3 regions of the Streptomyces sp. NPDC090022 genome follow, and region 3 is predicted to be linked to each of the others. Evidence: predicted binding sites of a transcription regulator. Region 3 holds the regulator's gene; each other region holds the start of a gene.
The links. The regulator HrcA, encoded in region 3, represses chaperone genes, less so after heat shock. The targets are predictions, from matches to a motif close to TTNGCACTCNGNNNNNCNGAGTGCNAA.
Positions count from the first base shown of each region.

Region 1: the regulator HrcA is predicted to act here: its motif matches at 4,566-4,592, upstream of groES (co-chaperone GroES).
Region 2: the regulator HrcA is predicted to act here: its motif matches at 3,057-3,083, upstream of groL (chaperonin GroEL).

Region 1 is NZ_JBIVFN010000012.1:170,137-176,703, forward strand. Features, by position in the region: gene ACIPXB_RS22135 (FtsW/RodA/SpoVE family cell cycle protein) at 1-987, opposite strand, end outside; gene ACIPXB_RS22140 (LCP family protein) at 975-2,237, opposite strand; gene ACIPXB_RS22145 (sensor histidine kinase) at 2,304-3,728, opposite strand; gene ACIPXB_RS22150 (response regulator transcription factor) at 3,734-4,417, opposite strand; gene groES (co-chaperone GroES) at 4,740-5,048, shown strand; gene groL (chaperonin GroEL) at 5,161-6,567, shown strand, end outside.
Region 2 is NZ_JBIVFN010000017.1:50,482-57,048, forward strand. Features, by position in the region: gene ACIPXB_RS25845 (phosphoribosylanthranilate isomerase) at 1-472, opposite strand, end outside; gene ACIPXB_RS25850 (Uma2 family endonuclease) at 611-1,183, shown strand; gene groL (chaperonin GroEL) at 1,270-2,892, opposite strand; gene ACIPXB_RS25860 (cold-shock protein) at 3,238-3,444, opposite strand; gene ACIPXB_RS25865 (MoaD/ThiS family protein) at 3,828-4,106, opposite strand; gene thrC (threonine synthase) at 4,152-5,456, opposite strand; SAM riboswitch class I at 5,450-5,605, opposite strand; gene ACIPXB_RS25875 (glucosyl-3-phosphoglycerate synthase) at 5,771-6,567, shown strand, end outside.
Region 3 is NZ_JBIVFN010000005.1:155,308-161,874, forward strand. Features, by position in the region: gene hemW (radical SAM family heme chaperone HemW) at 1-734, shown strand, start outside; gene ACIPXB_RS13675 (DUF3097 domain-containing protein) at 890-1,687, opposite strand; gene ACIPXB_RS13680 (MBL fold metallo-hydrolase) at 1,716-2,441, opposite strand; gene hrcA (heat-inducible transcriptional repressor HrcA) at 2,595-3,611, shown strand; gene dnaJ (molecular chaperone DnaJ) at 3,612-4,748, shown strand; gene ACIPXB_RS13695 (nitronate monooxygenase) at 4,869-5,933, shown strand; gene ACIPXB_RS13700 (16S rRNA (uracil(1498)-N(3))-methyltransferase) at 5,933-6,567, shown strand, end outside.

The DNA.
Region 1 (6,567 bases), on a different contig from region 3:
TCCCAGCCCCGTGCCCGACATCCCGCCGGTGCCGAAGCTGAACAGGGCCTGCGCCGACTGGTCGGACGTCAGCCCCGGGGGCCGGGTCCCCTCCGGCCAGTAGATGGCCATCGGGTTCAGCCAGGCCTGGACCCGGTTCTTCACGTGCGGCTGGGTCGAGCCGACGGCGAACGCCCCGACCGCCGCCATGGCCAGGCCGCACACGATCCACGACGTCCGCTCCGTGGCGACGTACAGCAGGACCACGAACACACCGAAGAAGATCAGCGACGTGCCGAGGTCGCGCTCGAAGATCAGCACCAGCATGGCCAGCAGCCACACCGTGATGATCGGGCCGAGCTGGCGCATCGGCGGCATCCGCATCCCGAGGAACCTGCGTCCCGTCAGGGCGAGCGAGTCGCGGTGCTGGACCAGGTAGCCGGCGAAGAAGATCGCGATCATGATCTTCACGAACTCGCCGGGCTGCACGGAGAACGGGCCGATGTAGATCCAGCGCTTCGCGCCGTACGTGTCGGCGGGCATGAACGCCGGCGCGATCAGCAGCACCAGCGCGACGGCCATCGTCAGGTACATGAACCGCTGCAGATAGCGGTGGTCCCGCAGCAGCGCGACCGTCAGGACGCACGCCGCCACGCCGATGACCGTCCACAGCAGCTGCCCGGGCGCGTTCGCCTCCGAGCCGTACCGCTCGATGTACCCCTGGTCCAGCCGGTGCAGCAGCACCAGCCCCAGGCCCGTCAGCAGCATCGCCAGCGGCAGGACCAGCGGGTCCGCGTACGCGGCGAAGCGGCGTACGCCCAGGTGGGCCACCAGCGACAGCAGCGTCATGCTGATCGTGAAGCCGGTGAGGTCGGTCGGCAGCTCGCCGTTCATCGCCAGGCTCGCGCTCGCGTGCCCGAAGACGGTGATCGCGATGACGAAGAGGAGCAGCAGTGCTTCCGTACGGCGGCGGGCGCCCGCCGCCGTCAGGGGCCTCAGTCCACGCACGGGATACCGCCGCCGTCGATGGCGGTTCCGCTGTTGCTCCGGTGCGGGGAGGCGGGGGGTGAGGGCGGGGGTGACGCGGGGGACGACGGTGACGCGGGGGATGAGGGTACGGCGCCCGGTGCGGTGGGGGTCGCAGCGGCTTCGGGTCCGATCTGCTCGGCAATGAGGCGCTTTATCTTCATATCATCTACGACGTTGATGTCCTCCCCATGGTTCCTTCCGAACCGCTCCACCGGCAGGGTCGTGAACTCCACCTTGCCGCCGGACAGGTTCTTGGCCTGCTTGACGAACGACAGCAGGTCCCACCCCTCGTCCGTCACCACGTCCTGCTTCGCCGCGTCGATCAGCCGCAGCAGCTTGACCGGATCGGTGAAGGTCCCGGCCTGGTTCAGCTTGTACGTCGCCCCCGCCAGGAACGCCTGCTGCCGCTTCGTCCGGTCCAGGTCCCCCATCTCCAGCCCGACCCGCTGCCGCACGAACGCCAGCGACTGCTGCCCGTCGAGCGTCTGCCGCCCGGCCGGGAAGTCGGCGCCCGAGTTCTTGTCCTTCACCGGCTTGTTCAGGCACACCGGTACGCCGCCCAGCGCGTCGGCCAGGTGGTAGAAACCGGCCAGGTTCAGCTCGGCGAAGTGGTCGATCGGCACGCCGAGGAAGGAGCGAACGGTCTCGATCTCCGCCTTGCGGCCCGCCTCCCGCCCCTCCCGCTCCAGCTCGCGCTTGTCCTCGACGCCGCGCGCGGACAGCTCCTGCTCGCGCCGCGCCTTCGCCAGCCCGTACGCCTTCTTGATCTTGTCCTTGCCGGAGAAGCCGGGGACGCCCTTCAGCTCCACGAAGTCGTCGCGCGGCACCGAGAACGCCCGCGCCTTGCCGCCGTCGCCGGGTACGTGGAGCAGGATCAGCGTGTTGGTGTTGTAGCCGCCGATGTCGGAGCTGCCGGCGTGCAGCTTGTCCAGGACCTCCTCGGGCAGCGGCTCGCCGTTCTGGTCGCGGCGGCTGTCCAGCCCCATCAGCAGGATGTTGAGGTCGCCGTGCCGCGACTTCTCGCCGCCGCGCAGCGCCTTGGAGCTGCCGATGCTGGAGGCCAGGTCGTCGTACACGTACCAGGCGGTGCCGCCCACGAGTACGGTCAGCACACAACCCGTGGCCAGCAGCGTGCGGCCGAGCCGCTGCCGCCTGGTCGGCGGTGCGGACCGCCGCCCGGACCGGGGCCGGCGCCGGTTGCTCGTCGTCTTCCTCCGGTGCGCGCTCATGGCAGTCGATGCTGGGCCGCGGCCGCTGAGGGAAACCTGAAGATCCTGAAGGCCCCTTCAGGATTCTCAGGGGGATGCCTTTCCGCCGTCCTGCGCCACCGGCAGGTGCAGGACGAAGCGGGCGCCGCCGCCCTCGGCCGCCCCCGCCGCCTGCGCCGTCACCTCGCCCCCGTGCGCCCGCGCGATCTCGCGGGCGATCGCCAGGCCCAGCCCGGTGCCGCCGCTCGCGCGGCCGCGGTCGGCGTCCAGCCGTACGAACCGCTCGAAGACCCGGTCGCGGTCGGCTGCCGGGATCCCGGGGCCGTCGTCCGTGACCACGAGCACCGCCCGCCCCGGCTGCGCGTACGCCCGGACGGCGACCTCGGTACGGGCGTGCCGCAGGGCGTTGTCGACCAGGTTCGCCAGCGCCCGCTCCAGCCCGGCCGGATCCCCGGCGGCCGGGACCGGCGCGGGCGCCGCCACGCGCAGCCGCACCCGCGGCGCCCGCCGCCGCGCCGCGTCCTCGGCGGCCAGCAGCGCGAGGTCGACCGGCTCGGCGCGCGGCGGCGCCGGCCGGCCGTCGAGGCGGGCCAGGAGCAGCAGGTCGGCCGCGATCCGCTGGAGCCGCTCGGTGTCGGCGAGCGCGGCCGCGACCGAGGCGCGGTCGGGGCGGTCCAGGGCCACCTCCAGCCGGGAGCGGACGGTGGCCAGCGGGTTGCGCAGCTCGTGCGAGGCGTCCGCGGTGAACCGGCGCTGGCGGGCGTCGGCGGCCTCCAGCCGGTCGAGGGTCGCGTTGACGGTCCGGGCGAGCCGGGCGATCTCGTCGGCGCCGCCCGGGTCGGGAACCCGCCGGTCCAGCGCGCTGGCGGTGACCGCCGCCAGCGCGGTACGGATCGCGGTGACCGGGCGCAGCGCCTGCCCGGTCACCCACCACGCCAGTACCGCCGCGAAGGCGATCAGCGGGGGCGCGCCGGCGAGCAGGCCGACCGCGACGGCACGGGTGGCGTCGTCGACGTCACCGAGCACCGTCATGGCGTACACGGTGTGCGGATCGTGGGCCTGCGGCGGGCCCGGCGCCGCCACGGCCACCACCAGGCGCCGCTCGCCGCCGGGGCGGGCCGGCGGCAGCACGGCCGAGCGCGCGTCGCCGCCCGCCGGCTCCGGCAGCGCCGACCCGCCCGACCCGTCCCCGTACCTGTCGCCGCTCCCGCTCCCGTTCCCGCTCCCGTCTTCGTTCACGGCCCCGCTCGTCGCCACCGTCCTGCCCCGCGCGTCGCGTACGAGGACCAGGTCGACCCCGCCCTCCGGCGCGGGCAGCCGGCCGTCCGGCGGCAGGGTGCGCCCGTCGATCTGCGCGGCGACCTTGCGGGCGGCGAGTTCGGTTCGGCCGCCCGTGTTCTCCAGCAGGTTGGCGCGCAGCAGGGTGTGCAGCCAGAGCCCCCCGGCGGCCAGGACGGCCGTCATGGCGAGGGCGCCGGCGACCGCCGCCCGCGCGCGCAGGGTGCTCGCCACCGCCGTCACCCGCCGTCCGGGGCCAGCCGGTAGCCGGCGCCGTGCACGGTGACGATGGACCGGCGGCCGAAGGGGGTGTCGATCTTCCTGCGCAGCGAGGAGACGTAGACCTCGACGATGTTGGGGTCGATGGCGTCGGGGGAGTCCCACACCTCGTCGAGGATGTCCCGCTTGGCGACCGCCCGGCCCGGCTGCTCCATCAGGCAGGCGAGCACGCCCACCTCGCGGGCGGTGAGCTCGATGTCCCGCTCGCCGCGGCGGCAGCGCCGGGCGCCGGGGTCCAGGGTGAGGTCGCCGGCCTGGAGCGTGCTCGGCCGGGCGGCGGTGCCGGCGCGGCGGGCGAGCGCGCGCAGCCGGGCGCCGAGCACCACGAAGGAGAAAGGTTTCGTCAGGTAGTCGTCGGCGCCGGAGTCCAGGCCGTCGGCCTCGTCGTGCTCGCCGTCCTTGGCGGTGAGCATCAGGACCGGGGTGGGGTCTCCGTGGGCGCGCATCCGGCGGCAGATCTCGTGCCCCCCGGGGCCGGGGAGCATCACGTCCAGCAGGACGGCGTCGTAGGGGCCGCCGCTGAGCGCGAGCTCCAGGCCGCGGTGGCCGTCGTACGCGGTCTCGACCCAGTGGCCCTGCGCCGACAGGCCCCGCCGGAGGGACTCGGCGAGGCCTTCTTCGTCTTCGACCACGAGGATGCGCACCGCTCAACTGTCACATACCCGCCGCAATCACCCATTGGCCCGCTGTCGCGGGCCCTCACCCGCCGCTGCGTGAGCTGTCCATGATCGGGAACTTATCGGCGTCCAACACCCCGCCCGGCAGCATGCTTCAGACGCGACCGGGCGTGAATTGGCACTCCGCTTGACCGAGTGCTAATCACCGGAATAGTCTCGGGCCTGGCACTCGCCGCTGGTGAGTGCCAACACAGCGACGGGCAGGTCCGGCACCCGCGACGACGGATCGACCTGGTCGCCACACTCAGACAGTTAACCCCGTGAGATCTCCGAAGGGGGAGGTCGGATCGTGACGACCGCCAGCTCCAAGGTTGCCATCAAGCCGCTCGAGGACCGCATCGTGGTCCAGCCGCTCGACGCCGAGCAGACCACGGCTTCCGGCCTGGTCATCCCGGACACCGCGAAGGAGAAGCCCCAGGAGGGCGTCGTCCTCGCCGTGGGCCCGGGTCGCTTCGAGGACGGCCAGCGTCTCCCGCTGGACGTCCAGGTCGGCGACATCGTGCTGTACAGCAAGTACGGCGGCACCGAGGTGAAGTACAGCGGCGAGGAGTACCTCGTCCTCTCGGCTCGCGACGTGCTCGCGATCGTCGAGAAGTAATCACCTCTGAAGTTTTGCTTTTGAGCTGCGCCCCTGGTCACCCCGCTGATTGCCGGGCGGCGAGGGGCGCGGTTCGTTGAACCCGAGTTTCCGAGAGGGCTGAACCGCTCCCATGGCGAAGATCCTGAAGTTCGACGAGGACGCCCGTCGCGCCCTCGAGCGCGGCGTCAACAAGCTTGCCGACACGGTCAAGGTGACGATCGGCCCCAAGGGCCGCAACGTCGTCATCGACAAGAAGTTCGGTGCGCCCACCATCACCAACGACGGTGTCACGATCGCCCGTGAGGTCGAGATCGACGACCCGTACGAGAACCTGGGCGCCCAGCTCGTGAAGGAGGTGGCGACCAAGACCAACGACATCGCGGGTGACGGCACCACCACCGCCACCGTGCTGGCCCAGGCGCTGGTCCGCGAGGGCCTGCGCAACGTCGCCGCCGGCGCCTCCCCGGCCTCCCTGAAGAAGGGCATCGACGCCGCGGTCAAGGCCGTGTCCGACGAGCTCCTCGCGACGGCCCGCCCGATCGAGGACAAGTCCGACATCGCCGCCGTGGCCGCGCTCTCCGCGCAGGACCAGCAGGTCGGCGAGCTCATCGCCGAGGCGATGGACAAGGTCGGCAAGGACGGTGTCATCACCGTCGAGGAGTCCAACGCCTTCGGCCTGGAGCTGGAGTTCACCGAGGGCATGGCCTTCGACAAGGGCTACCTCTCCCCGTACATGGTCTCCGACCAGGAGCGTATGGAGGCCGTCCTCGACGACCCGTACATCCTGATCAACCAGGGCAAGATCTCCTCCATCCAGGACCTCCTGCCGCTGCTGGAGAAGGTCATTCAGGCGGGTGGCTCCAAGCCGCTGCTGATCATCGCCGAGGACGTCGAGGGCGAGGCGCTCTCCACCCTCGTCGTCAACAAGATCCGCGGCACCTTCAACGCGGTCGCCGTCAAGGCCCCGGGCTTCGGTGACCGTCGCAAGGCGATGCTCCAGGACATGGCCACCCTCACCGGTGCCACCGTCATCTCCGAGGAGGTCGGCCTCAAGCTCGACCAGGCCGGTCTGGACGTGCTGGGCACCGCCCGCCGCGTGACCGTCTCCAAGGACGACACCACGATCGTGGACGGCGCCGGCTCCTCCGAGGACGTCCTCGGCCGCGTCAACCAGATCAAGGCCGAGATCGAGGCCACGGACTCCGACTGGGACCGCGAGAAGCTCCAGGAGCGCCTCGCGAAGCTCGCCGGCGGCGTGTGCGTGATCAAGGTCGGCGCCGCCACCGAGGTGGAGCTGAAGGAGAAGAAGCACCGTCTGGAGGACGCCATCTCCGCGACCCGCGCCGCGGTCGAGGAGGGCATCGTCTCCGGTGGTGGCTCCGCTCTGGTCCACGCCGCCAAGGTGCTCGAGGGCAACCTCGGCAAGGAGGGCGACGAGGCCACCGGTGTCGCGGTCGTCCGCCGCGCCGTCGTCGAGCCGCTGCGCTGGATCGCCGAGAACGCCGGCCTCGAGGGCTACGTCATCACCTCGAAGGTC
Region 2 (6,567 bases), on a different contig from region 3:
CCGGGGTCAGCCCACCGGCGAGCAGCCAGCGGCCCTCGGGGGCGGTGAAGTCGGCGGAGCCCCAGTTCCACGGCTTGCCGGAGCCGGGGTCGGGGGCGTCGAGCAGCAGCAGGTCCTCGCCGTACTCGCCGCAGCGCCGGACGTGTTCGGCGGTGGCCCGCAGCAGGGTCCGGCCCTCGGTGCGCAGCGCCCGGTAGTACTCCGGGCCCTCGTCCCCGTGCAGCTGCACGCCCCGTACGCCGCTCTCCTCGGCGAACCGCCGCACCTCGTCGACCGGCTGCCCGCGGAACACCCCGACCGTCAGCACGTGCGCCGGCACCCGCGCGGCCAGCCGCCGCCCGGTGGCGGCGTCGACCGTACGCGGACTGCCGGGCGCGAAGACGAACCCGACGGCGTCGGCCCCGGCGGCGACGGCGGCGTCGACGTCCGCGTCGGTCCGGAGCCCGCAGATCTTGACGAAGAGATCACCCATGCCGTCCAGTCAACCAAACCGACCCGATCGAGGGGCGGTCCGTCTCGGCACCCGGGCACGGCCGCCCCCGCGCGGCCAGCCTGGAGTGAGCACGGGTTCACGCACAGCACGTTCACGCGGAGGACAACGGTGGCGATCATGATCGAACGGCCCACACCGATAGAGCAGGCGGCACCGCCGACGTTCGAGACGCTCCTGCGCACGGTCGAGGAGATGGATACGCCAGACGGCTTCAAGGCCGAGCTCATCCGGGGGAAGATCATCGTGTCACCGTGGTCCATGCGGCGTTACTACCTGCCCATGACGGCGCTGCGCGAGCAGCTCCAGGCCCACGCCCCCGAGGGGCACGTCGCGGACATCGGTCCGTTCCTCTTCGAGTTCCCCGCAGCCGGGCGCGCCTACGGCCCCGATCTCTATGTGGTCGAGAAGGCCAACTTCGAAGGTGACGGGCGGCATCTGGACGGGGCCGCGCTCTCCCTGGTGGCCGAGTTCACGTCCATCTCCACCAGGGACGCGGACTGGACCGAGAAGCTCGACGTCTACGGCTCGCTCGTCCCTGTCCACCTGGTCGTCGACATGCAGGGCTCGGAGATCACCTGCTTCGCCGATCCTTCGCCGCACGGGTACCAGTCGCGCAAGACGGTGCCCTTCGGCAAGCCGCTCGGCGTGCCGGAGCCGTTCGGCTTCGACATCGACACCTCCGGCTTCTAGCGCCCGGCGAACGCGCCCGAGGGCGGCACCCCCCTGATGGGGAGTGCCGCCCTCGGTCGGAGAACAGCCGATCAGCGCGGGGCCGATCAGAAGTCCATGTCACCGCCCGGCATGCCGCCCGGAGCACCGGCCGCGGCCTTCTCCGGCTTGTCGGCGATGACGGCCTCGGTGGTGAGGAAGAGCGCGGCGATCGACGCGGCGTTCTGCAGCGCGGAGCGCGTGACCTTCGCCGGGTCGATGATGCCCTCGGCGATCATGTCCACGTACTCGCCGGTCGCGGCGTTCAGGCCCCAGCCCACGGTCAGGTTGCGGACCTTCTCCACGACGACGCCGCCCTCGAGACCACCGTTGACGGCGATCTGCTTGAGCGGGGCCTCCAGGGCGAGCTTCACGGCGTTGGCGCCGGTCGCCTCGTCACCCGAGAGCTCCAGCTTCTCGAAGACCGCGGAGGCCTGGAGCAGGGCCACGCCACCACCGGCGACGATGCCCTCCTCGACGGCCGCCTTCGCGTTGCGCACGGCGTCCTCGATGCGGTGCTTGCGCTCCTTGAGCTCGACCTCGGTCGCGGCACCGGCCTTGATGACGGCGACGCCACCGGCGAGCTTCGCCAGGCGCTCCTGGAGCTTCTCGCGGTCGTAGTCCGAGTCGGAGTTCTCGATCTCGGCGCGGATCTGGTTGACGCGGCCCTGAACCTGGTCGCTGTCACCGGCACCGTCGACGATCGTGGTCTCGTCCTTGGTGATGACGACCTTGCGAGCGCGGCCGAGCAGGTCCAGGCCCGCGTTCTCGAGCTTGAGGCCGACCTCCTCGGAGATGACCGTGCCACCGGTGAGGATGGCGATGTCGCCCAGCATGGCCTTGCGGCGGTCGCCGAAGCCCGGGGCCTTGACGGCGACGGACTTGAAGGTGCCGCGGATCTTGTTGACGACCAGGGTCGACAGGGCCTCGCCCTCGACGTCCTCGGCGATGATCAGCAGCGGCTTGCCGGACTGCATGACCTTCTCCAGCAGCGGAAGGAGGTCCTTCACGTTGCTGACCTTGGAGTTGACGATCAGGATGTACGGGTCGTCGAGCGACGCCTCCATACGCTCCATGTCGGTGGCGAAGTACGCCGAGATGTAGCCCTTGTCGAAGCGCATGCCCTCGGTGAGCTCCAGCTCCAGACCGAAGGTCTGGGACTCCTCGACGGTGATGACGCCTTCCTTGCCGACCTTGTCCATGGCCTCGGCGATGAGCTCGCCGATCTGGGTGTCGGCGGCGGAGATGGAGGCCGTGGAAGCGATCTGCTCCTTGGTCTCGACATCCTTCGCCTGCTCCAGCAGGGCGCCGGAGACGGCCTCGACGGCCTTCTCGATGCCGCGCTTCAGAGCCATCGGGTTGGCGCCGGCGGCCACGTTGCGCAGGCCCTCGCGGACGAGCGCCTGGGCCAGGACGGTCGCGGTGGTCGTACCGTCACCGGCGACGTCGTCCGTCTTCTTGGCGACTTCCTTGACCAGCTCGGCGCCGATCTTCTCGTACGGGTCCTCCAGCTCGATCTCCTTGGCGATGGACACACCATCGTTGGTGATCGTGGGGGCGCCCCACTTCTTCTCAAGGACGACGTTGCGGCCCTTGGGGCCAAGGGTGACCTTGACGGCGTCGGCGAGCTGGTTCATGCCGCGCTCGAGACCGCGCCGGGCCTCCTCGTCGAACGCGATGATCTTGGCCATGTGAAGTGGTCCTCCCGGACGGATGGGGTCTCCCCTGCTCGAACGCAGTTGAGAGCTTGGGGAAGGATTGCCTTCGGACCGTGTGGCGCCCGCGACGGACGGCCTGCCTGCCCCGCGGTTCCTTCCCGCCGGGCCTGCGGGCCTCACCGACCCGGTCCTCGTCTTTATCACTCTCCCCCGGAGAGTGCTAACGCCAATGATTAGCACTCGCCCCCCTCGAGTGCAAGCGGCTCCCGGGAAACGGACCCGGCCGCCCCGGCGGTGCCCGGGCATGCGAAGGGCCCGCACCCCCCTCCGGGATGCGGGCCCCTCGTACGTTGCCGGTGGTGGTCGATCGCGCCGGGACTAGCCGATGGCGAGCTTGACCATGTCCGCCTGCGGACCCTTCTGGCCCTGCGAGATCTCGAACTCGACCCGCTGACCCTCTTCAAGGGTGCGGTACCCGTCCATCTGGATCGCGCTGTAGTGGACGAACACATCCGCACCACCGTCGACCGCGATGAAGCCGTAGCCCTTCTCCGCGTTGAACCACTTGACGGTGCCCTGAGCCATGCCTAACTCCCCTATTACTGGCCCTTGCGCAGGACCGCACTTCGCGGTCCCGGGTCAGAACTTGCGCCGGAACGCCTCGACCGCGGCTGAATGTATCTGCACCAGTGCTGTCTGCAACAGGTCATTCCGACGAGAATTCTGGACACGCGGATACGCTGAAATCCAGTGAAAAGTTGGCATATTCCAGGGCAACTCGGACCCGGCATATCGCGCCAAAGCCCCATACCGCGCGCGCACATTGACCCAATGTCGACCATGCCGCGGCGCCGCCATATGCGGCGGGCAAGAACAGGGCGTGGGACTTCCCCAACTCTACCGCGCCCAAGCAAGCAGAATTGCCCCCTCCGCTTTTGCGGAAGGGGCAATTCAGATGCTTGCGCGTGTCAGCAGCCGCCGGCCACCGCGGGGATGATCGAAACGCCCGCGCCGTCCGGCGTCGCCGTCTGCAGACCGCCCTCGAAGCGCACGTCGTCGTCGTTGACGTAGACATTCACGAACCGGCGCAGTTTGCCCTGGTCGTCCAGGACGCGCGCGGCGATGCCCGGGTGGTTCTTCTCCAGGGACTCGATGACCTCGGCCAGGGTCGTGCCCTCGGCGGGGACCTCGGCCCGGCCGCCGGTGTACGTGCGCAGGATGGTGGGGATACGGACGTTGACGCTCATGGCGCTACCGCCTTTCCGTGGTGCAGGAGAGAGAGGAGAGGGGGATCAGGCCAGGCCGGCGGCGCGGAACGCGTCCAGGCTCGGGCGGATGGTGGCGGTCTGGCCGCTGTCGGCGGCGACCGCCTCCAGGGTCTTGAGGCCGTCACCGGTGTTCAGGATCACGGTGGTCAACGACGGGTCCAGGACACCGTTCTCGATGAGCTTCTTCGTCACGCCGACGGTCACTCCGCCGGCGGTCTCCGCGAAGATGCCCTCGGCCCGCGCGAGGATCTTGATGGCCTCGACCACCTGCTCGTCGGTGACGTCCTCGACGAAGCCGCCGGTGCGGCGCGCGATGTCCAGGACGTAGGGGCCGTCGGCCGGGTTGCCGATGGCCAGCGACTTGGCGATGGTGTTCGGCTTCTGCGGGCGGACCACGTCCTGGCCGGCCTTGAAGGCAGTGGACACCGGGGAGCAGCCCTCGGCCTGGGCGCCGAAGATCTTGTACGGCTTGTCCTCGACCAGGCCCAGCTTGATGAGCTCCTGCAGCCCCTTGTCGATCTTCGTCAGCTGCGAGCCGGACGCGATCGGGACGACGATCTGGTCGGGCAGCCGCCAGCCGAGCTGCTCGCAGATCTCGTACGCGAGGGTCTTGGAGCCCTCGCCGTAGTACGGCCGCAGGTTGACGTTGACGAAGCCCCAGCCCTCGCCCAGCGGGTCGCCGATGAGCTCGGAGCAGAAGCGGTTGACGTCGTCGTAGTTGCCCTCGATGCCGACCAGGTCACCGCCGTAGACCCCGGCCATGACGACCTTGCCCTGCTCCAGGTCGTGCGGGATGAACACGCAGGAGCGGAAACCGGCGCGGGCGGCGGCGGCGCCGACGGCGCCGGCCAGGTTGCCGGTGGAGGAGCAGGACAGGGTGGTGAAGCCGAAGGCGCGGGCGGCCTCGACGGCGATGGCCACGACACGGTCCTTGAAGGAGTGCGTCGGGTTGCCGGAGTCGTCCTTGACGTAGAGCTTGCCGGTGACGCCGAGCTCCTTGGCCAGGTTCTCGGCGTCGACGAGCTTGGTGAAGCCGGGGTTCAGGCTGGGCTTGCCGGCCACGTCGGCGGGGACGGGCAGCAGCGGCGCGTAACGCCAGATGTTGTTCGGGCCCGCCTCGATCGCGGCGCGCAGCGCCTCGGGGTCACCGGCCGGGAGCTCGTAGGCCACTTCCAGCGGACCGAAGCACTCGGCACAGGCGAAAATGGGGCCGAGCTCGAAACGGGTACCGCATTCGCGACAGGAGAGCGCGGTCGCGGGACCGAGGTCGACGGTGGTGGTGGTTCCGGCGGTCTGTGCAGCCATGACGGCGAGGCCCTTTCTCCTCATCTTCCTCGTGACGCACTTCGCCACGAGACGGATTTGGCACCTTCCCTAGCCGGGGACCTCGCTGCGTGTTGCGTACGCAGTCGCGAGAACCGACTGGAGGGTTGCCGGGGCTTCAACGGGCCGTTTCCCTCTGCCCCTCTGGATGAGCGGTATGGCACCGGGCGTCGCGCTCCTAGGCGCGGGTCCGGGCGTTTGTGCACGAGGGCCCCCGACGTGCGAGGGTCCTTCGCGTTGTTCAAGACTGTAACTGAAGGGTCGGGCCGTTGAGACAGCCGTCCGATCCGCGAGATGGATCACACCGGGGAGTGCTGAAGGTGCTGGAAGAGGTGGAGCGCTGGCTGGCCGACCGCTCCTGGGCCGCCGCCGACCGACCGCTCGACCAGCTGGTTTCCGCGAAACGGGCAGCCGGGACGACGGTCAGCGTGGTGCTGCCCGCGCTGGACGAGGAGGCCACGGTCGGGGCGATCGTGGAGACGATCCGGCGGGACCTCATCGAGGCACTGCCCTTCCCTCTGGTGGACGAGCTGGTGGTGGTCGACTCGGGCTCGAGCGACGGCACCGCGAAGGTGGCCGCCGCGGCCGGCGCCCGGGTGGTGCACCGCGACGCGATACTGCCGCGGATCCCGGCGCTGCCGGGCAAGGGCGAGGTGCTGTGGCGCTCGCTGCTGGTGACGAGCGGCGACATCGTCTGCTTCGTCGACGCCGACCTGCGCGACTTCTCGTCGGTGTTCGTGTCGGGGATCGTGGGCCCGCTGCTGACCGAGCCGGACGTGCAGTTCGTCAAGGCGATGTACGACCGCCCGCTCGGCGCGGGACCCGGCACGACCCCCGGCCGGGGCGAGCAGGGCGGCCGGGTGACCGAGCTGGTCGCGCGCCCGCTGCTGAACCTGCACTGGCCGCGGCTGGCCGGCTTCGTCCAGCCGCTGGGCGGCGAGTACGCCGTGCGCCGCTCCCTGCTGGAGCGGCTGCCCTTCCCCGTCGGCTACGGCGTGGAGCTGGGCCTGCTGGTCGACGCCCTGCACACGGTGGGCCTGGACGCCCTGGCCCAGGTGGACGTGGGCGTACGGCTGCACCGGCACCAGGACGGCCTGGCGCTGGGCCGGATGGCGGC
Region 3 (6,567 bases):
TGCTCGACCGCACCCACACCCCCGGCCGCCCGGAGGCGTGCGTGGGGGAGGCGCGGGCGGCGGGCTTCGAGCACGTCAACCTCGACCTGATCTACGGCACGCCGGGAGAGTCCGACGACGACTGGCGCGCCTCGCTCGACGCGGCGATCGGCGCGGGCCCCGACCACGTGTCGGCGTACGCGCTGATCGTGGAGGAGGGCACGCAGCTGGCACGGCGGATCCGCCGGGGCGAGGTCCCCATGACGGACGACGACGTGCACGCCGACCGCTACCTGATCGCGGACTCCGTGCTGGCGGACGCCGGGTACCAGTGGTACGAGGTGTCGAACTGGGCGACGTCCGGGGCGGGCCGCTGCCTGCACAACGAGCTGTACTGGCGCGGCGCCGACTGGTGGGGGGCGGGACCGGGCGCGCACAGCCATGTCGGCGGCGTGCGGTGGTGGAACGTGAAGCACCCCGGTGCGTACGCCGCGGCGCTGGCCGGCGGGCGCTCGCCGGGGGCGGGGCGGGAGCGGCTCTCGGACGAGGACCGGCGGGTGGAGCGGATCCTGCTGGAGCTGCGGCTGGTGGAGGGGGTGCCGCTGGCGCTGCTCGCGCCTGCGGGGCTCGCGGCGTCCCGGCGGGCGCTGGCGGACGGGCTGCTGGAGGCGGCGCCGTACGCCGAGGGGCGGGCCGTGCTGACCCTGCGGGGGCGGTTGCTGGCGGACGCGGTCGTGCGGGACCTGGTCGACTGACGGGGGCGCGGGGTCGCTGGGCCGCGGGGCCGCTGGGGCCGGCGGGGTCACCGGGCCGCGGGGCCGCGGGGCCTTTCCCGACCCCGCCCCTTCCGTAACCGGGGGCAAGCCCCCGGACCCCCGTAGGTGCGGTCAAACGCCGCGCGGGCTTCTCATCACGCCGTCACGTGGTCGATCAGGTGTTCCACCGGGCCCAGGAGGGTGGGTTCCAGGTCCTTGTAGGACGTCACGTGGGACAGGATCCGCTGCCACGCGGCCCCCGTGTTCTCCGGCCAGCCCAGGGCCCGGCAGATGCCCGTCTTCCAGTCCTGGCCCGGGGGGATCACCGGCCAGGACCCCAGGCCCAGGGACGACGGTTTCACCGCCTGCCAGATGTCCACGTACGGGTGGCCCACCACCAGGACGTCCGGGCCCGCGACCGACGCCGCCAGGCGGGACTCCTTCGAACCCGGGACCAGGTGGTCGACCAGGATGCCCAGGCGGGCGTCCGGGCCCGGGCGGAAGTCCGCGACGATCGCCGGGAGGTCGTCCACCCCGGACAGGTACTCCACCACCACGCCCTCGATGCGCAGGTCGTCGCCCCAGACCTTCTCCACCAGCTCCGCGTCGTGGCGGCCCTCCACGTAGATCCGGCCCGCCCGGGCCACGCGCGCCCGCGCCCCGGGCACCGCCACCGAGCCGGAGGCCGTCCGGGCCGGGCCCGCCGGCCTGGGAGCGGGGCGGACCAGCGTCACCACCGCGCCGTCCAGCAGGAAGCCCCGCGGCTCCAGCGGGAAGACCCGGCGCTTGCCGAAGCGGTCCTCCAGGGTCACCGTGCCGGCCTCGCAGGCCACCACCGCCCCGCAGAAGCCCGTACCGGCCTCCTCCACCACGACATCGGGGTCGGCCGGCACCTCGGGCACCGCCCGGGGACGCTTCCACGACGGGGTCAGGTCCGGTGAGTACTCGCGCATCCGCCCGACAGTAGGGACAACCGCCGCCCTAGGAAGGTGACACGCCGAAACGCGCGGCCAGTGTGTCGCGTTGCGCACGCACGAAGTCCGCGGAGACCACCGCTCCGTGACCGGGCACGTACAACGCGTCCTCGCCGCCCAGGGCCAGCAGCCGGTCCAGGGCCGCCGGCCACTGCGCCGGCACCGCGTCCGGGCCCGCCATCGGTTCGCCCGACTCCTCCACCAGGTCCCCGCAGAAGACCACTTCCGACGTGTCGGGCACGAACACCGCCAGGTCGTGGCGCGTGTGCCCGGGGCCGACATTGGCCAGCAGCGCCTGTACGCCGCCCAGGTCGAGCGTCCACTCGCCCGACACCGAGTGGCGGGGCAGGACCAGCAGGTCGGCCGACTCCGTGGCGTCCTCCTCCGGCAGGCCGTGCCGGACCGCGTCCGCGCGCAGCGCCTCCCGCTCCCGCCGCAGCAGCGTGTCCAGCCCCACCGCCCCGAAGACCTCCGCCCCCGAGAACGCCGCCCCGCCCAGCACATGGTCGAAATGGCCGTGCGTAAATGCGATATGGGTCACGCGCCGACCGGTGATCCGTTCCGCCTGGGCCCGCAGCACGGCCCCCTCGCGCACCGACGAACCCGGGTCGATCAGCAGGACCGATTCGTCCCCGACCACCAGTCCCACCGTGCAATCCCACACCGGAAGGCGGCGCCGGCCGGTCCGCGCGGTGATCCGCTCCCAGCCGGCCTCTTCCCAAGCGACGTCCATACCGCGACGCTACCGTGACCGGCGCGATGGGCGGCGGCCCTTGCTAGGTGTATGCCTGCCCGCCGTACACTGACCGGGGGATCTCTGGCACTCACCTGCACCGAGTGCCAGACGCAGGCCGAAACCGAACCGAACGAGCTGGAGGTGCGCGCGATGCTCAGCGAACGCAGACTCGAAGTGCTGCGCGCCATCGTCCAGGACTACGTCGGGACGGAGGAGCCCGTCGGCTCCAAGGCGCTCACCGAGCGGCACAAGCTCGGCGTCTCGCCCGCCACCGTGCGCAACGACATGGCCGTGCTGGAGGACGAGGGCTACATCGCCCAGCCGCACACCAGCGCCGGCCGGATCCCCACGGACAAGGGCTACCGGCTCTTCGTCGACCGGCTGGCGGGCGTCAAGCCGCTGTCGACGCCCGAGCGCCGGGCCATCCACAACTTCCTGGACGGGGCGGTCGACCTCGACGACGTCGTCGGCCGCACCGTACGGCTGCTGGCGCAGCTGACCCGCCAGGTCGCGATCGTGCAGTACCCGTCGCTGACCCGCTCCACCGTGCGCCACGTCGAGCTGCTGGCGCTCGCGCCGGCCCGTCTGATGCTCGTCCTGATCACGGACACCGGCCGGGTCGAGCAGCGCATGGTGGACTGCGCGGCGCCGTTCGGCGAGCAGTCGCTGGCCGATCTGCGGGCCCGGCTCAACAGCCGCGTCGTCGGCCGCCGGTTCGCGGACGTGCCGCAGTTGGTGCAGGACCTCCCCGAGGCGTTCGAGAGCGATGACCGCGGCACGGTGTCGACCGTGCTCGCGACGTTGCTGGAGACGCTGGTGGAGGAGACCGAGGAACGGCTGATGATCGGCGGCACCGCCAATCTCACCCGTTTCGGACACGATTTCCCCCTGACCATCCGGCCCGTGCTGGAGGCGCTCGAGGAGCAGGTCGTGCTCCTCAAGCTGCTCGGCGAGGCCAACGAGTCGGGGATGACCGTACGCATCGGCCACGAGAACGCGTACGAGGGACTGAACTCCACGTCCGTCGTCTCGGTCGGCTACGGTTCGGGCGGCGAAGCAGTCGCCAAACTCGGCGTGGTCGGACCGACCCGCATGGACTACCCCGGAACGATGGGAGCGGTACGCGCAGTGGCACGTTACGTCGGACAGATCCTGGCGGAGTCGTAAGTGGCCACGGACTACTACGCCGTTCTCGGCGTGCGCCGCGACGCATCGCAGGACGAGATCAAGAAGGCCTTCCGGCGGCTCGCTCGCGAGCTGCACCCGGACGTCAACCCCGATCCCAAGACGCAGGAGCGTTTCAAGGAGATCAACGCCGCGTACGAGGTGCTGTCGGACCCGCAGAAGAAGCAGGTCTACGACCTCGGCGGCGACCCGCTGTCCTCGTCGGGCGGTGGCGGCGCGGGCGGTTTCGGGGCCGGCGGCTTCGGCAACTTCTCGGACATCATGGACGCGTTCTTCGGTACGGCGTCCCAGCGCGGCCCGCGCTCGCGCACCCGGCGCGGCCAGGACGCGATGATCCGGCTCGACCTGGAGCTGGACGAGGCCGCGTTCGGCACCACCAAGGAGATCCAGGTCGACACGGCCACCGTGTGCACGACCTGCTCCGGCGAGGGCGCCGCCCCCGGCACCTCGGCGCAGACGTGTGACATGTGCCGCGGCCGCGGTGAGGTGTCGCAGGTGACCCGGTCCTTCCTGGGCCAGGTCATGACCTCGCGCCCCTGCCCGCAGTGCCAGGGCTTCGGCACCGTGGTCCCGACCCCGTGCCACGAGTGCGCGGGCGACGGCCGGGTCCGCTCCCGCCGCAACCTCACCGTCAAGATCCCGGCCGGCGTCGAGAACGGCACCCGGATCCAGCTCGCGGGCGAGGGCGAGGTCGGCCCCGGCGGCGGCCCGGCCGGCGACCTGTACGTGGAGATCCACGAGCTCCCGCACGCGGTGTTCCAGCGACGCGGCGACGATCTGCACTGCACGGTGACCATCCCGATGACGGCGGCCGCGCTGGGCACGAAGTGCCCGCTGGAGACGTTGGACGGCATGGAGGAGGTGGACATCCGCCCGAGCACCCAGTCCGGCCAGTCCATCCCGCTGCACGGCCGCGGCGTGACCCACCTGCGCGGCGGCGGTCGCGGCGACCTGATCGTCCACGTCGAGGTGCAGACCCCGAACAAGCTGGACGCCCAGCAGGAGGAACTGCTGCGCCAGCTGGCCAAGCTGCGCGGTGAGGAACGGCCGATGGGCCAGTTCCAGCCGGGTCAGCAGGGCCTGTTCAGCCGGCTGAAGGACGCGTTCAACGGCCGCTGACGGACGCGTCCGACGGCCGCCGGCGCGAGCGTCCGACGGCCGCCGGCGGCGAGCCGCGTGGACTATGCCAGGCGAATGCCACGATTCGGCCTGGTGCGGTGGACATGGCACGATGCGGTCATGTCCACCGCACTGAACGGTCTTTCCCCGTATCCGATCGTGCAGGCTCCCATGGCGGGCGGCGCCTCGTGCCCGCCGCTCGCCGCCGCCGTGTGCGAGGCGGGCGCGCTGGGCTTCCTGGCCGGCGGCTACAAGACCGCCGACGGCATGTACCAAGAGGTCAAACGGCTGCGGGGACTCACCCGGAGGCCGTTCGGCGTCAACCTGTTCCTGCCGCAGACCGCGTACGTCGATCCCGCCGCCGTCGAGGCCTACCGCGGGCAGCTCGCGGGCGAGGCCAGCTGGTACGAGACCTCGCTCGCCGCCGATGACATCGTTGGCACGTGCGACGACGGCTACGACGCCAAGCTCGCCATCCTCCTCGAAGACCCGGTCCCGGTGGTCTCGTTCACCTTCGGCTGCCCCACCCCGGCGGCCCTGGCGGGTCTGCGCGCGGCGGGTACGTGCACGGTGGTGACCGTGACCTCCGTCGAGGAGGCGCGCACCGCGCAGGCGGCCGGCGCGGCCGCCGTCTGCGTCCAGGGCATCGAGGCCGGCGGTCACCAGGGCACCCACCGCGACGACCCGCAGGCCGACGGGACGGGCGTCGGGCTGCTGGCACTGGTCGCACAGGTGCGGGAGGCGGTCGCGCTGCCCATCGTCGCGGCCGGCGGCCTGATGCGCGGTTCGCAGATCGCGGCGGTGCTCGCGGCCGGCGCGGAGGCGGCGCAGCTGGGCACGGCGTTCCTGGCCTGCCCGGAGTCCGGGGCGCACGCGCTGCACAAGAAGGCGCTGACGGACCCCCTGTTCGTCCGTACCGAGCTCACCCGGGCGTTCTCGGGCCGGCCGGCCCGGGGGCTGGTCAACCGGTTCATGCGCGAGCACGGACCGTACGCGCCGGCGGCCTACCCGCAGGTGCACTACCTGACGGCGGGCCTGCGCAAGGCCGCCGCGGCGGCCGGGGACCCGCAGGGCATGGCCCTGTGGGCGGGCCAGGGCCACCGGCTGGCGCGGGCGCTGCCGGCCGGGGAACTGGTGGAGGTACTCATGGCCGAGCTGGCCGAGACGCAGATGAGGAGCGTGTGATGACGGCCCCGGTGTTCGTGGTCGAAGAGGTGCCCGCGGGGCCGGAGTTCGTGCTGGAGGGCCCCGAGGGCCGGCACGCGGTGTCGGTGAAGCGGCTGAACCCCGGCGAGGACGTGGTCCTCACCGACGGGCGCGGCCGCTGGACCGAGGGCGTGGTCAAGGCCGCCGAGGGCAAGGACCGCCTGGTGGTCATGGACCTGCACACCGTCGAGGAGGAGCCCGAGCCGGCCGTGCGGATCACCGTGGTCCAGGCGCTGCCCAAGGGCGACCGGGGCGAGCTGGCCGTCGAGACGATGACGGAGACCGGCGTCGACGCGATCGTGCCGTGGCAGGCGTCGCGGTGCATCACGCAGTGGCGCGGCGACCGGGGGGCCAAGTCGCTGGCCAAGTGGCGCAGTACGGCGCGGGAGGCGGGCAAGCAGTCGCGCCGGGTCCGCTTCCCGGAGGTCGCGGAGGCCCGCTCGACCAAGCAGGTCGCGGCGCTGCTGGCCGGGGCGGACCTGGCGGTGGTCCTCCACGAGGACCGCGAGGCGGGCTCGGAGCCGCTGGCCACGGCCGCGCTGCCGGCCGCCGGCTCGATCGTGGTCGTGGTGGGCCCCGAGGGCGGGGTCTCGCCGGACGAACTCGCGGCCTT